2 regions of the Methylosinus trichosporium OB3b genome follow, and region 2 is predicted to be linked to the other one. Evidence: riboswitches for the same ligand, from Rfam matches in the RefSeq annotation. Region 2 holds a riboswitch; the other holds the start of a gene.
The links. A riboswitch is a leader RNA that binds a small molecule or an ion and turns the genes downstream of it on or off. The one in region 2 is predicted to bind thiamine pyrophosphate.
Positions count from the first base shown of each region.

Region 1: linked by a shared signal. The riboswitch ahead of thiC (phosphomethylpyrimidine synthase ThiC) and the one ahead of CQW49_RS14305 (FAD-dependent oxidoreductase) in region 2 are both predicted to bind thiamine pyrophosphate.

Region 1 covers NZ_CP023737.1:1,028,472-1,035,747, reverse strand. The annotation lists gene CQW49_RS24365 (hypothetical protein) at 117-1,028, opposite strand; partial or broken gene CQW49_RS25405 (IS1595 family transposase) at 1,225-1,410, opposite strand; TPP riboswitch at 1,458-1,557, shown strand; gene thiC (phosphomethylpyrimidine synthase ThiC) at 1,615-3,438, shown strand; gene CQW49_RS04940 (efflux RND transporter periplasmic adaptor subunit) at 3,752-4,834, shown strand; gene CQW49_RS04935 (efflux RND transporter permease subunit) at 4,842-7,276, shown strand, end outside.
Region 2 covers NZ_CP023737.1:2,999,184-3,006,459, forward strand. The annotation lists gene CQW49_RS14295 (thiazole synthase) at 1-340, opposite strand, end outside; gene thiS (sulfur carrier protein ThiS) at 481-666, opposite strand; gene CQW49_RS14305 (FAD-dependent oxidoreductase) at 611-1,669, opposite strand; TPP riboswitch at 1,697-1,832, opposite strand; gene CQW49_RS14310 (nucleotidyltransferase domain-containing protein) at 1,941-2,267, shown strand; gene CQW49_RS14315 (HEPN domain-containing protein) at 2,264-2,656, shown strand; gene CQW49_RS14320 (NYN domain-containing protein) at 2,964-3,782, shown strand; gene ahcY (adenosylhomocysteinase) at 4,021-5,427, shown strand; gene CQW49_RS14330 (REP-associated tyrosine transposase) at 5,531-5,944, opposite strand; gene CQW49_RS14340 (sensor histidine kinase) at 6,617-7,276, shown strand, end outside.

The DNA of each region.
Region 1 (7,276 bases), 2.0 Mb from region 2:
TCGCCCGTCCACCCTGCTCGCCGGCGATCGGGAAAAGGAAAAATCCCTAACCCTCGTCCTGAGGAGGCGTGAATTTTGATGCATATCGCGCGGTGCTTATAGTCAAAACTTCATATCTAGCTGAGTTGATCTCTAATCCATTTTACAAACTCTGGCCTATCGTCTTTTGAGCCACCTTTTAATACCATTTCTTCAAAAAATAGCTGCCGCGTTTCTTTGCTTTCCTGTACCAATTTTAATTCACGAGGAAGAAGGTCTACATTTGACTCGAACATGAAGCCCGTATCTATAGGATGCCTTGGCGAGGGGTTCATGATTGGCTCTAGGTGGATAAGCCAAAAAAAACCTTCCCCAGCATTTCCGCATATCTCGACCTGAAAAATAACCGCGTTATATCGTTTTGATCTTCGGAAGAACTCAAATGTAGTTTTCATGAGGTAGAATGAGATATCGTTCAGATCATACCATGAGGAAGGAACATGTAGAAACAATATTGCTGGATCGTCTGGTGGCACTTGTTTGCGTTTTGACAATAGCTTGTTGTTAAGCGCTTTTTTACTAAAAGTTTGGCTGAGAAATTCGCTTACCTCAACATTTATCAGCGTGCCAGCTGGTGCTTGTACTATAAAATCAAAGTCTTTCCCCTTTATGCCCGTTTCCTCGTTGAGGGTAACTCTGAAGCCTCTGCGCTTAAAGAATCCTGTTGCTGATAGTTCGAAGAAAACTGGCCTGACATCCCTTTCTAAGAGACGCCTTATCGCAACTCCGAACGTCGGCTCATCACTCATGTAAAACAAGCACTCTGCCAAATGCGTTATTCGTTCAACATAGGCTGGATCAACGTGGCCATTGTGATCTACTTTTTTCTTTATGAAGGGGTCGTTGAATTGATCGGGGAACTTCCCGCTATAGTCAGCTATGATGAAGGTCGACATCAAAGCGTTGCGACGCATTCGGTCACCCGGGTCCACATATTCGTGATATAATTCAATCAGTTTGTGGCGCAGTCGCGGGGAGACGAAAGCCATGATGGAGCCAGCAAGAGAGAAATACAGTGATGCCGAAGCGCAGCCGTGAATGAACGCGGCCCTTCGTGGTGCGCGCCTTGTTGGCTATGCCCCAGCTACCGTGACTCCGAAAAAGGAAAAAGGAAAGCCCGTTAAGGCTTCCTCTCCAAAGAAGGCTTCCTCCCGCGCTCTCCCGCCAGCGCAAAAAGCGAGCAGCTTAAACCGCCATATGGGCGCTGGTAGACTGGTTATAGGTGAGGCGCTTGCCTTCGGCGCCCTTCACCGCGGACACGGTGCGTTCAACGTTGCCGTGGCCGAAGCTTGACGCGGTGATTGTGGCGGAAGTCAAATTCCCAAGGTAGCAGTGCAAGTGCTTTTCGCCACAGTGCTGATAAACGCCGCTGCTCGCCTCCCTCCCTTGCCGCATCCCCCCACGAGGGCTAACATCATGGCAATGGCGAGGGGCGCCGCTCTCTTCGAGCGGCTGAGAAGCACCCGTCGAACCTGATCCGGGTAATGCCGGCGCGAGGGAAGGCCAGATCGACGTCGCTCCGACGATGCGGGGCGGCGTCCGTCCTCCTCGCGCCATGCCTCGAGGAGAGCGACGATGAATCATCACGACAAGCGGCCGACCAGCGTCACCACCGGCCCCATCGGCGCCTCCCAAAAGCACTATTGCGCGCCGCAGGGCCGCGCCGACATAAAAGTCCCCGTCCGCGAGATCGCGCTGCATCCGTCCTCCGGCGAGCCGCCGCTGCGCGTCTATGATTCCTCCGGCCCCTATAGCTGCGCGGAGTTCTCGCCCGACCTCTCCGCCGGCCTGCCGGCGGCGCGGCCCTGGCTGGCGACGCGCGCCGGGCTCGAGACTTATGAGGGCCGGGCGGTGAAGGCGGAGGACAATGGTTTCGTCGGCGAGGATCGGCTGGTCCCGCCCTGTCCGGCCGCGCGCGCGCTGCGCCGCGCCAGCGGTTCGGCGCCGGTCACGCAGCTCGAATTCGCGCGCGCCGGAATCGTCACCGAGGAGATGATCTATGTCGCCCATCGCGAGAACCTCTGCCGCGAGCGCGCCTTCGCGCAGGCCGCCGAGCGCATCGCGGCGGGAGAGAGCTTCGGCGCCGAGATCCCCGCTTTCGTGACGCCGGAATTCGTGCGCGAGGAGGTCGCGCGCGGCCGCGCCATCATTCCCGCCAACATTAATCATCCGGAAGCCGAGCCGATGATCATCGGCCGCAATTTCCTGGTGAAGGTCAACGCCAATATCGGCAATTCCGCCATCACCTCCTCGGTCGCCGAGGAGGTGGAGAAGATGGTGTGGTCGATCCGCTGGGGCGCCGACACGGTGATGGACCTCTCCACCGGCCGCAACATCCACAATATCCGCGACTGGATCATCCGCAACGCGCCCGTGCCGATCGGCACCGTGCCGATCTATCAGGCGCTGGAGAAGGTCGGCGGCGACGCTGCCAAGCTCGATTGGGAAGTATTCTCCGACACGCTGATCGAGCAGGCGGAGCAGGGCGTCGATTACTTCACCATTCACGCCGGCGTGCGCCTCGCCCATGTGCCGCTGACCGCCAACCGCGTTACCGGCATCGTCTCGCGCGGCGGCTCGATCATGGCGCGCTGGTGCCTCTCGCGCCATTGCGAGAGCTTCCTCTACGAGCATTTCGAAGACATTTGCGACATCATGCGCCGCTATGACGTCTCCTTCTCGCTCGGCGACGGCCTGCGTCCGGGCTCGATCGCCGACGCCAATGACGCCGCGCAATTCGCCGAGCTGGAGACGCTCGGCGAATTGACCAAGATCGCCTGGGACAGAGGCTGCCAGGTGATGATCGAAGGCCCCGGCCATGTGCCGATGCACAAGATCAAAGTGAACATGGAGAAGCAGCTCGCCGAATGCGGCGAGGCGCCCTTCTACACGCTCGGCCCGCTCGTCACCGACATCGCGCCGGGCTACGACCACATCACCTCGGGCATCGGCGCGGCGATGATCGGCTGGTTCGGCACGGCGATGCTCTGCTATGTGACGCCCAAGGAGCATTTGGGTCTTCCCGATCGCGACGATGTGAAGACCGGCGTCATCACCTATCGCATCGCCGCCCACGCCGCCGATCTCGCCAAGGGGCATCCCGCGGCGCAGGAGCGCGACGACGCCATGAGCCGCGCGCGCTTCGATTTTCGCTGGGAGAACCAGTTCGACATCGGGCTCGATCCCGACACGGCGCGGCGCTATCACGACGAGACCTTGCCCAAGGAGGCGCATAAGGTCGCGCATTTCTGCTCCATGTGCGGGCCGAAATTCTGCTCGATGCAGATCACCCGCGATCTGCGCGACGAGGCGGCGGCGATCGCCGAGCAGGAGAAGGGGTTCGCCGAGAAGAGCGCGGAGTTTTTGGCGAAGGGCGCGAAAATCTACGTCGAGGGATGAGCGCGCGCCCCGTCGCTTTCGATGGCGCAGCAGGGCGCCGCATTCGAGGCGATGAGCCGAGAGTTTCCAGCGTCATGGCCGCGACAAGCGCGGGCATGACGCGGTTGCACGGAAGTTGTCAAACTGGACTCTGAACTCTGATCGCTCAGTGACGAATATTGATTTTCATCATTGTTCAAACTAGTGGTCTGCGTCGGCCGTCTTGCGGTCTTTCGAGAGCGCGCCAGGGCTCGCTCTCTTGCGGACATTTCGAATGGGATCACGCGAGCCGCCAGAGCCGCCTCATCGTCGAAATGCGCGGGGATGCGGCGAGATGCGAAATATTTGCTTTTTTCTCCTCGTCTCCCTCGCAGCCGGCGCGCTCGCCGGCTGCGACGATTCGACCAAGGGGTCCGAGGCGCCGCAGCTGCGCGTGGCGCTGGTCGCGCCGGTGCGCTTCGCGCCGCTGGCGCCGCCGCGCCGTTTCATCGCGACGATCCGGCCGCGCATCGAGGCGGATCAGGGCTTCCGCGTCGCCGGCAAGGTGATGCGGCGCGTCGTCGAGAACGGCCAGCGCGTGCGCGAAGGCGATCTCCTCGCCACGCTCGACGAGACCGATCTGCGTCTGCAGAAGGAGCAGGCCGACGCCGAGCTCGCCGCCGCGCGCATGGCGCTGAAGCAGGCCGCCGCCGACGAGGGCCGCGCGCAGAAGCTGCGCAAGGACGGATGGACGCCGCAGGCGACGCTCGACCGCCAGCGCGCGGCGGCCGAGGAGGCGCGCGGGCGCGAGACGCGTGCGCTGCGCGCCGTCGAGCTCGCGGCCAATGCGCTTGGCTACGCCGCGCTGCGCGCCGAGGCCGACGGCATAGTGACCGCGGCGCTCGTCGAGCCGGGGCAGGTGGTCGCCGCCGGACAGCCGGCGCTGCGCCTCGCCCGCTCCGGCGAGCTCGAGGCCGTGGTCGCTCTTCCGGAGGCCTTCGCCGCTCTCGCCGGCGCCGGCTCGGCGCGGCTGACGCTCTGGCCCTTCCCCGACAAGACTTATCCGGCGCGCCTGCGCGAGCTCGGCGCCGCCGCCGATCCCGTCACCAAGACTTATCCGGCGCGCTTCTCGATCGACGGCGCCGACGCCGCCGTCGCCATCGGCATGAGCGCGACCCTCGCGATCGAGAGCGCGGACGCGCGCAAGGCGGCGAGCGTTCCGCTGGCGGCTCTCTTCGATCAAGGCCAGGGACCGAGCGTCTGGAAGGTCGAAGGCGACGGCAGCCTGACGCTCGCGCCGGTCGAGGTGCTGCGCTACGAGGCGCGGACGGCGCTGCTCGCACGCGGCGTCGCCGAGGGCGACCGCATCGTCGCGCTCGGCGCGCATAAGCTCGCCGCCGGCGAGAAAGTGCGGCCGGTCGCCGCCGACGCGCTGTGAGGCGGTGATGAGCTTCAATCTCTCCGCCGCCGCGGTTCGCCGCCAGACGCTCACCCTCGCGATGATGCTCGCCATCGCCGTCGCCGGGCTCTACTGCTATCTGCGGCTCGGGCGCGCCGAGGACCCGTCCTTCACCATCAAGGTCGCCAATGTCACGACGCTATGGCCGGGCGCCGATGCGACGGAGATGCGCGATCAGGTTTCGGACCTGCTCGAGAAGAAGCTGCAGGAGCTACCCTTTCTCGAGAAGATCGAGACCTATTCCAAGCCCGGCGTCGTCATGATGCAGGTGACCTTCAAGGACACCGCCCCGCCGGCGCAGGCGCCTTATCTCTTCTACCAGCTGCGCAAGAAGCTCGGCGACATTCGCGGCGAGCTGCCGCGCGGCGTGATCGGGCCCAATGTGAACGACGAATATGGCGACGTCGATTCGGTTCTGTTCGCCGTCAGCGGCGAGGGCGCCGATTATCACCAGCTCGACCGCATCGTCGAAATGTTCCGCCAGCGCCTGCTCGCAACGCCGGACGTCGTGAAGGTCGACGTGTATGGAACGCAGGACCGCAAGATCTTCGTCGAGCTCAGCGAGGCCAAGCTCGCCAATCTCGGCGTCGCGCCGCAGGCTCTGTTCGACTCGCTCGCCAAGCAGAATGCGGTGAGCGCCGCCGGCGTGTTCGAGACGACGACGCGCGTGCCGGTGCGCGTCACCGGCGCGCTTTCGGGCGTGGAGGCGATAGCGGCGACGCCGGTCGAGGCCAATGGCCGCGTGTTCCGCCTCGGCGATGTCGCCGATGTGGTCCCGGGCTTCGAAGATCCGCCGAGCCTCTTGGTGCGGCACAAGGGCGCGCCGGCCATCGTTCTCGGCGCCGTGATGGCGAAGGGCGGCAATGTGCTGAGCTTCGGCCGGGAGATCGCCGCGACGCTCGAAGCGGCGCGCGCGGAGACGCCGGTCGGCATCGACATCGAGCAGATCGCCGATCAGCCGCAGGTGGTCGCCGCGGCGGTCGGCGAGTTCACCCGCTCCTTTGTCGAGGCGCTCGGCATCGTGCTGATCGTCAGCTTCGTCTCGCTCGGCTTTCGCACCGGAATCATCGTCGCGCTATCCGTGCCGCTGGTGCTCGCCATCGTCTTCGTCTTCATGCATGCGACGGGGATCGATCTCCAGCGCATCTCGCTCGGCGCGCTCATCATCGCGCTCGGCTTGCTCGTCGACGACGCCATCATCGCCGTCGAGATGATGACGGTGAAGATAGAGCAGGGCCATGACCGCGTCGCCGCCGCCACCTTCGCCTGGAGTTCGACCGCCTTTCCGATGCTGACCGGCACTCTGGTCACGGCGGCGGGCTTCATGCCGGTCGGCTTTGCCGCCTCCTCGACCGGCGAATATACGGGCTCGCTGTTCGCAGTGCTCGGCGTCGCGCTCGTCGCCTCCTGGTTCGTCGCGGTGATCTTCACGCCTTATCTCGGCGTGAAGCTCCTGCCCGAGATGCGCCGCGCCGCGCATCACGATCCGGAGGCGATCTACGAGACGCCGCTCTATCGCACGCTGCGCCGCCTCATCACCTGGAGCGTCGACAATCGCCTCCTCGTCGTCGCCGGCACGGCCGCCGTGCTGGTTCTGGCCGGGCTCGGCTTCGTCCATGTGCAAAAGCAGTTCTTCCCCATTTCCGAGCGGCCCGAGCTGTTCTTCCAGCTGCGCCTGCCCGAGGGCTCGTCGATCTTCACGACTAGCGCCGCGGCGCAGGAGGCCGAGGCGCTGCTGAAGGGCGACGCCGACGCGGCCGCGTTCACCACCTACATCGGCCAGGGCCCGCCGCGCTTCTGGCTCGGCCTCAATCCGGCTCTGCCCAATGACGCCTATGCGGAGATCGTCATCGTCGCCAAGGACGTCGCGGCGCGCGAGCGCGTCAAGCGGCGGCTCGACGCCGCGCTGGCCGCGGGCGCCGTGTCGCAGGCGCGCACGCGCGTGGATCGCTTCAACTTCGGTCCGCCCGTCGGCTTTCCGGTGCAGTTCCGCGTCATCGGCCGCGATCCCGCCGAGGTTCGCGCCATCGCCTATCGGGTCCGCGACGTCATGCGCGCGGACGCGGCCGTCGTCGAGCCGCATCTGCAATGGAACGAGCGCGCGCCTTCGGTGCGCCTCGTCGTCGATCAGGACCGCGCGCGGCAGATGGGGCTGACGCCGCAGGAGGTGGCGACGCGCCTGCAGATGTTGATCTCCGGCGTCACCGTCACCAGCCTGCGCGACGGGATCGACCGCGTCGACGTCGTCGCCCGGGCGAAGGCGGAGGAGCGCGGCGATCTCGGACGGCTCGCCGATATGGTGATCTTCTCGCGCGAGGGCGCCGGCGTTCCCGTCGCGCAGATCGCGCATATTTCCTACGAGCAGGAGGAGCCCATCTTCTGGCGGCGCAATCGCGACATGCTCATCACCGTGCGCGCCGA
Region 2 (7,276 bases):
GCTGCAGCGTGTCCTCCTCGCCGATGACCTCGAGCTTGATCCAATCGGTGGCGAATAATTCGCGCGCCATTTGCGCGGTGGCGATGGCCTCTTTCGCCGTGCGGCAGCCGGCGGTGTTGGGCAGAACGCGCACGCCGAGCTCGCGAATGAGCGACCAGAAGCTCTCGCCGGCGCGCGAGGCGCCGGCCTCGCGCCGCAACGACACGGTGACGATCTCGGCGCCCGCGGCGCGGATCGCCTCGGCGAGAATGGCGGGCGAGGGATAGCGCGCCGTGCCGAGCAGGAAGCGCGAGGCCACGGGGATGTCGTAGAGGAGGAGAGACGCCGTTTCATTGGTCAAGGAGCAGCAGCTTTCCGCTGGGTGATGAGGAAGCGAAGAGCGAGCCTGAAGGCTCGCGGTCCGCGCGCGTCACTGGACCGCGAGCCTTCAGGCTCGCTCTCATGAATAGAATGGGTGACGTTATTCGGTTCGGTCTCGCCTCACCCACCCTGCCGCGGCGTGACGATCTCCACCATGTCCTCCTCCACCAGCAGCGTCTCGCCGCGGTCCTTGTTGCGCACGAAGTTCTGATTGACGGCCGTCGCGACGGTCTTGTCGCCATAGCCCAGCTCATCGAGCAGCTTCTCGAGCGTCGGCGCTTCGATCTCGATCGACTCTCCGTTCACCCTGATCCGCATGCATCACCTCCGGATAAATATGGCCGTTGAAAATAAATTGGGCGGCGCGGCGGGCCAGCGCCGGCGCGAGCAGAAAGCCGTGACGATAGAGACCATTTATATAGAGGATTTTGCCGCGTTGCGAAATGCGCGGCAGATTATCGGGAAAAGCCGGCCGCACATCCGAGCCGGTCTCGACGATTTCGGCCTCGGCGAAGGCGGGGTGAATGGCGAAAGCGGAATTGATCAGCTCCACGAGCGAGCGCGCGGTGACGCGCGAGCGCTCCTCATTCTCGATCATGGTCGCGCCGACCATATAGAGGCCGGAGCCGCGCGGCACGATATAGACCGGATGACGCGGATGCAGCAGCCGCACCGGCCGCGACAATTCGATCTCCTCGCTGCGCAGCATCAGCATCTCGCCCTTGACGCCGCGCAGATCCTCGAGCGCGTCGCGCGCGGCAAAGCCGCGACAATCCACGGTCCAATCGGCGCGTGGCGCCTCGGCCGTCGCCGGCGCGCAAAAGCGCAGCGTCACATTCTCCATGGCTGACAGGCGCTCATGCAGCGCGCGCATGGCGGCGCGCGGCGAAAGATGCGCCTCCTGCGCAAAATAGAGCGCCTGCGAGAAGCGGTCGGCGAGCGCCGGCTCCAGCGCCGCCAACCGTTCGCGGCCCAGCCGCTCGCAATGCGCGGCGCGCGGGGCGAGATCGGCGAGCTCGCCGCGGTCGCGCTCATGGGCGACGAGCAGGGTCCCGGCGACCGTCGCGACCGGAATGTCTTGCGTCCAGAAAGCGAGGGCCTCTTCGCCGAGCTTCGCCACCAGCGGCTCGGTCTCGATCGCCTCGCACCAGGGGGCGATCATGCCGCCGGCGTGAAAAGAGCAGCCGAGCCCCGGCGCGGCCGCGGCCTCGACGATCTCGACCGCGGCGCTGCGGGCGAGGCCGGCGCGGGCGATCTCGAAGGCGGCGCAAAGGCCGGCGACGCCGGCGCCGATCACACGGATCAGCATGGCGCGCGCGAGCCCTTCGGCTCGAAAATCGGGTGCATGCGACCTCCCTACGCCAGCGCGAACTGGATCAGGTTCGAAGGGTCGCCGAGCCGCTGTCGCTCATCGGCCTCTCAGCCTCCTGCGGCCGCCGGAGCGGCCGGGCGAGGCTCCCCCGGGCGAGGAGAGGGTCGCGCAATGGGGGGCGGGCGTCAAGCGGGGCGGGTGAGTTGAAAATCAGTGTTGGTGCGGCTTTCTGGTGTGAACCATCACCCGCTTGTGGCATTCTTTCCCCATGCCCACCCCGCGCCCGACCGACCCGATCCTCGCGCGCTTTCGCACCGCGCTTGCCGAGACCTATGGCGACCGGCTGGCGCGCGCTGTCTTGTACGGCTCCCGTGCGCGGGGCGAAGCGCAACCGGATTCCGATTACGACATTGCCGTGTTCTTGCGCGACATGCCCGACCGCTTCGTGGAGATGAACCGGCTCGCCGATCTCGGCACGGCGATTCTCTACGAAACCGGCGGAGTCATTCACGCCTTGCCTTATCCGGCCACGACCTACGACGACGTGCGCATGCCTTTGATGCATGAAATCCGCGCGGAAGGGCTCGATTTATGAAGCCCCAGACCGGCGCCTTTCTCGAAAAAGCGAATGAGCTTCTGCGACAGGCCGAGACGATGCTGGGCGTCAGCTTGAACGAAGCCGCTGGGCGCACCGCCTATCTCGCCGGCTTCCATGCCGCGCAAGCACTGATCTTCGAGAGGCACGACCGTGTTTTCAAGAAGCATTCGAGCGTTCAGGGCGAATTCGCGCGTTTGGTGAAAGACGATCCGCGCTTCGACCTCGACCTCCGCGCCTTTCTCGGGCGCGCCTACAATCTGAAAGCTATTGCCGATTACGAGACCGGCGCGGGCTCGCATATCTCCAACGAACATGCCGCCGAAGCTGTTGCAGACGCCGTGAGGTTTGTCGGGATGCTGTCAGTTTTCGTTTCTGAAAGCGGGTGAGGCAGGTGCTGCGTGACTTCCGGCTCTGCGAGGGTTGCAAGGGGCGGACACGACGACGCCGCAGCTGATTGATGTTGACGGAAGTCCGCGGACTTGCTGAATTCGAGCGCAAGCTGCTCCGCTCCCGCACCGGCCGAGGGACGCTCCCGCGCCAGGGAGCGTGACGTCCACATGGGGAGGCCCGTTTGCCCTCGCCTTTCCGGTAGGCGACGCAAGCCGACCTCGCGTGATGGTTGAATGCGAGCAGGAGAAGGATTTCGAGGCTATCCGCGTGAAACTGTAGTCCACAAGTCTATGAGGCGTTGTGATGGTAATGCCAAGCACAATAAACATCAGATATATGTTTATTGACGGAGAATGCCTAAATCGTATCGTTAGTAAAATAGGCGATACGTACTTTTCTGGCGCAAGGCCGCCTCTTGATTGGCGGCGTTTGGGCGACTCTTGTCGTAAGATTTTTTATTACGATGCCATTCCCGTTCCAAAAGCCGGAGAGGACGAGGCAATATTTAACGCGCGAGCGGTACCAAAGAATTCGGAATTATCTGAAATTGACAGGCAACCAAGATATCACGTTCGTACTGGTGAAGCTCGACATCGCCGCAAGCGAGGTAATGAGCAAAAGATGGTGGATGTTCAGCTCGCGGTTGACGCTCTTTCGATGGCAAGCCGCGGGCTATTTACATCGTGTACGCTCATAACTGGAGACCTCGATTTCAAGCCGTTAGTTAGCGCTCTTGTCGATATGGGAGTGGATGTTACTCTCTTATTTCCTGATGACGAGACCAATGATGACTTGAAGGCTGCTGCTGACCAATCTGATGCTCTCACCATTGCTACTTTGCAGAGCTGGATTAGTGATGCCTTTTTACAAAAACACCAGCTTCCAAATTCGAGGTTCGATTTCGCTGATAATGTCCCGACAAATTTGACCCGACTAGCAGCATGGCCTGATGAAAGATATGGGGACTGTCTGGTCGTAACTGACGCAAACTATTTTAGGTTGATTACGGAACGTTGCCCGCAAAATCCGGGCACGCATCGGCTTGAAATAACCAACTCAAGCGCTACCGTTTTACGTGCGTACGCTAAAGACGTTTTCAACATAGTTGCTCCAGAATGGTAGTTTTGCAAAAGTAAAGCTTTTGCTGGTTTTCCAGACCGAGTCGGCCTCGTGCGACCACAATAACGGATAGCGGAGGACGACGCCGGTCGTGAAGCCGCGGCGGGGCCACCCGCCCCTCCTCATCCGCCCACATAAAGACTTGTTTATATCTTTATTGCATCCCTTCGCCCGTCTTGCTATAGGCGGCGGCAGCACCAGCGCTCGCCGCCCGCGCGAGGCAACGCCAGAAGGGAGCGTCATGACCACGCATTTCAACGATTATGTCGTCGCCGACATCGGCCTCGCCGCATGGGGCCGCAAGGAGCTCGATATCGCCGAGACCGAGATGCCCGGCCTGATGGCGACGCGCGCCGAATATGGCCCGTCGCAGCCGCTGAAGGGCGCGCGCGTCGCCGGCTCTCTGCATATGACCATCCAGACCGCCGTGCTGATCGAGACGCTGAAGGCGCTCGGCGCGGATGTGCGCTGGGCGTCCTGCAATATTTATTCGACGCAGGATCACGCCGCCGCCGCCATCGCTGCCGCCGGCACGCCGGTCTTCGCCATCAAGGGCGAGAGCCTCGAGGATTATTGGGACTACACCCATCGCATCTTCGAATGGGGCGACGGCGGCACGCCCAACATGATTCTCGACGACGGCGGCGACGCGACCCTCCTCATCCACCTCGGCCTGCGCGCCGAGAATGGCGACACCGCCTTCCTCGACAAGGCGACCAATGAGGAGGAGGAAGTCCTCTTCGCCGCGATCAAGAAGCGCCTGAAGGCCAATCCGGGCTTCTACAAGCGCAACGCCGAGGCCATCAAGGGCGTGACCGAGGAGACCACAACCGGCGTGCATCGTCTCTATGTGATGCACAAGGAAGGCAAGCTGCTGTGGCCGGCGATCAACGTCAATGATTCGGTCACCAAGTCGAAGTTCGACAATCTCTACGGCTGCCGCGAATCGCTGGTCGACGGCATCCGCCGCGCCACCGATGTGATGATGGCCGGCAAGGTCGCCTGCATCGCCGGCTATGGCGATGTGGGCAAGGGCTCCGCCGCCTCGCTGCGCAACGCCGGCTGCCGCGTGCTCGTCACCGAGATCGATCCGATCTGCGCGCTGCAGGCGGCGATGGAAGGCTATGAGGTCACGACGATGGAAGACGCCGCGACGCGCGCGGACATCTTCTGCACCGCGACCGGCAATGTCGACGTCATCACCACCGAGCACATGCGCGCCATGAAGGACCGCGCCATCGTCTGCAACATCGGCCATTTCGACAGCGAGATTCAGGTCGCCGGCCTGCGCAATCTCAAATGGCACAATGTGAAGCCGCAGGTCGACGAGGTCGAGTTCGCCGACGGCAAGCGCATCATCCTGCTCGCCGAAGGCCGCCTCGTGAATCTCGGCTGCGCAACCGGCCATCCGTCCTTCGTGATGTCCGCGTCCTTCACCAATCAGACGCTGGCGCAGATCGAGCTGTGGACCAAGCAGGGCGAATATCCGGTGGGCGTCTACACGCTGCCCAAGCATCTCGACGAGAAGGTCGCCTCGCTGCATCTCGCCAAGATCGGCGTGAAGCTGACCAAGATGACGGAGCAGCAGTCCGCCTATCTCAACGTGCCGCAGAACGGCCCGTTCAAGCCGGAGCATTATCGGTATTGACGATGCGGCCCCGCTTCTTTCGGAAGCGGGGCTTTTCGCAGGCAAGTGGACCGCGAGCCTCCAGGCTCGCATCGCCGCGCAACTCGTTCACGCTCGCGCCGCCCTATCCTCGACTCTGCGCGGCGGAGGACCACGGCCAGTCTTCCGGCCGCGACACGAGTCCGGCGACGACCGGATTGTTCTCGATATAGCCGACCGTGCTTTCGAAATCGCGCGCGCTGCGCATATAGCGGTCGAAATAATCTCGCGCCCAGAAAGCTCCCGCATCGCCATCGGCCCGAACGATGCGGCGCGCGGTGAAGATCTTCCAGCTTTTGACGACGTCGCCGAGACGCGTGCCCTCTCGAAACGTCGCCAGCGCATGCACGTGGTTGGGCATGACACACCACGCGTGCAGGTCATACCGCTCGCCGTCGAAGGCGCGTAGCGACGCCGACACGAGATGCGCATTGTCGGGCTGCAGAAGAGGCGCGCCATCGTCAGCGCTGCTGTCGAGCCACTCTTCGAATCGGCGCATCCGTTCCGCATCGTTCGAGCAAGTCGAGACGAATTTGGGCAGAGGGCCAGCCACCCGAAAAACAACATGCTGCGCGCGCTCCGGCGTCTCGAAATGGGGAAGATAGCCGCGACAATGCCATCCCCTCGGCGATCTCCGCGTCGTCATGGCCGCGCGCTCCGATGAACCGGGAATATGAGCCTTTATCCGCAATCAGGCTGATTTGTTCGAGATCTTTGCGAGCCTGGAGGCTCGCGGTCCGTGCCGTCTAGCCGGCCCAGCAGTAGACATCTCGAAACAGACGGCGATCGCGCGAAGATGGGAGAGGCCGACGATTTCCTCGTGCGTCAGAGGATTGCCCTCGATCACCTGCATATGCAGCATCTCGAGGCGACGCTCGCGCGTCTGTTCGATCTTCGTGCTCATGCCAGAGGGATACCATGATCGGCGAGACCGGTATATGAAGCGGGCGCGGCCCTTGCGCCGCGGCGAAATTTTTTCGCCTGGCGACGCCGACGCCAGTTCGGCGAAACCCTTACGTGAGAATGCTCCCGGTCGCGTCGCGCGTTTCCCTTTCCATCAACGCGTCATAGATTGGTGACGATTCGGGAGGGCGCGTCGCTCGGGCGCGCGAACGGCTTGCGGCGTTTGTTTGCGATGAGCCTTTGCAATCGAACGTGGAGACCGGTTCGCATGCACGACAGGACGGCCTTCGGGCCGAAAGCGCAGCCGCCCGCCGAGCGCCGGCGGAGCCGCCGAGCGGGCGCGCTTCGGCGATCGGCGGCCTTGGCGCTGGCCGGCGGAATGCTGCTGGCGCGCCCCGCGCGCGCGCAGGCGCTGGCGGGATTGCTGGCGGCCGGCGACAGCGGCGAGTTCGCCAATCTCGCGCTCAGCCTCGGACTTGTTTTGTTCTCTAGCGTCGTCGCCCTCGCGCATCTGACGGAGCGAAAGCGATGGAGCCGCGGGCAGGCGCGGCTGGCCGCGGAGCTGGAGGCCGCGCGCAGCAAGCTCGACCGCGCCGAGACCTTCTTGGCGAGCGAGCCGCAGCTGCTCGTCTCCTGGGACGGCGCCGCCAGCGAGCCGGATGTGGAGAACAGCCTCGGCGACGCCGCCTTCGCGCGCCGCCCGCTCGCCTTCGGCACCTGGCTGACGATGAAGGACGCGCGCGAGCTCGAGGAGAGGATCGGCTGGCTGCGCCAGAGCGGCGAAGGCTTCCGCCTCGCCGTCGCCAGTCCGCAAGGGAGGCGCTTCGAGGCCGAAGGCCGCGCCGTCGCCGGCCGCGCCGTGCTGCGCATTCGCGAGGTCTCGGGCGATCGGCTGGAGCTGCTGTCGCTGCGCGAGCGCCATGCGCGC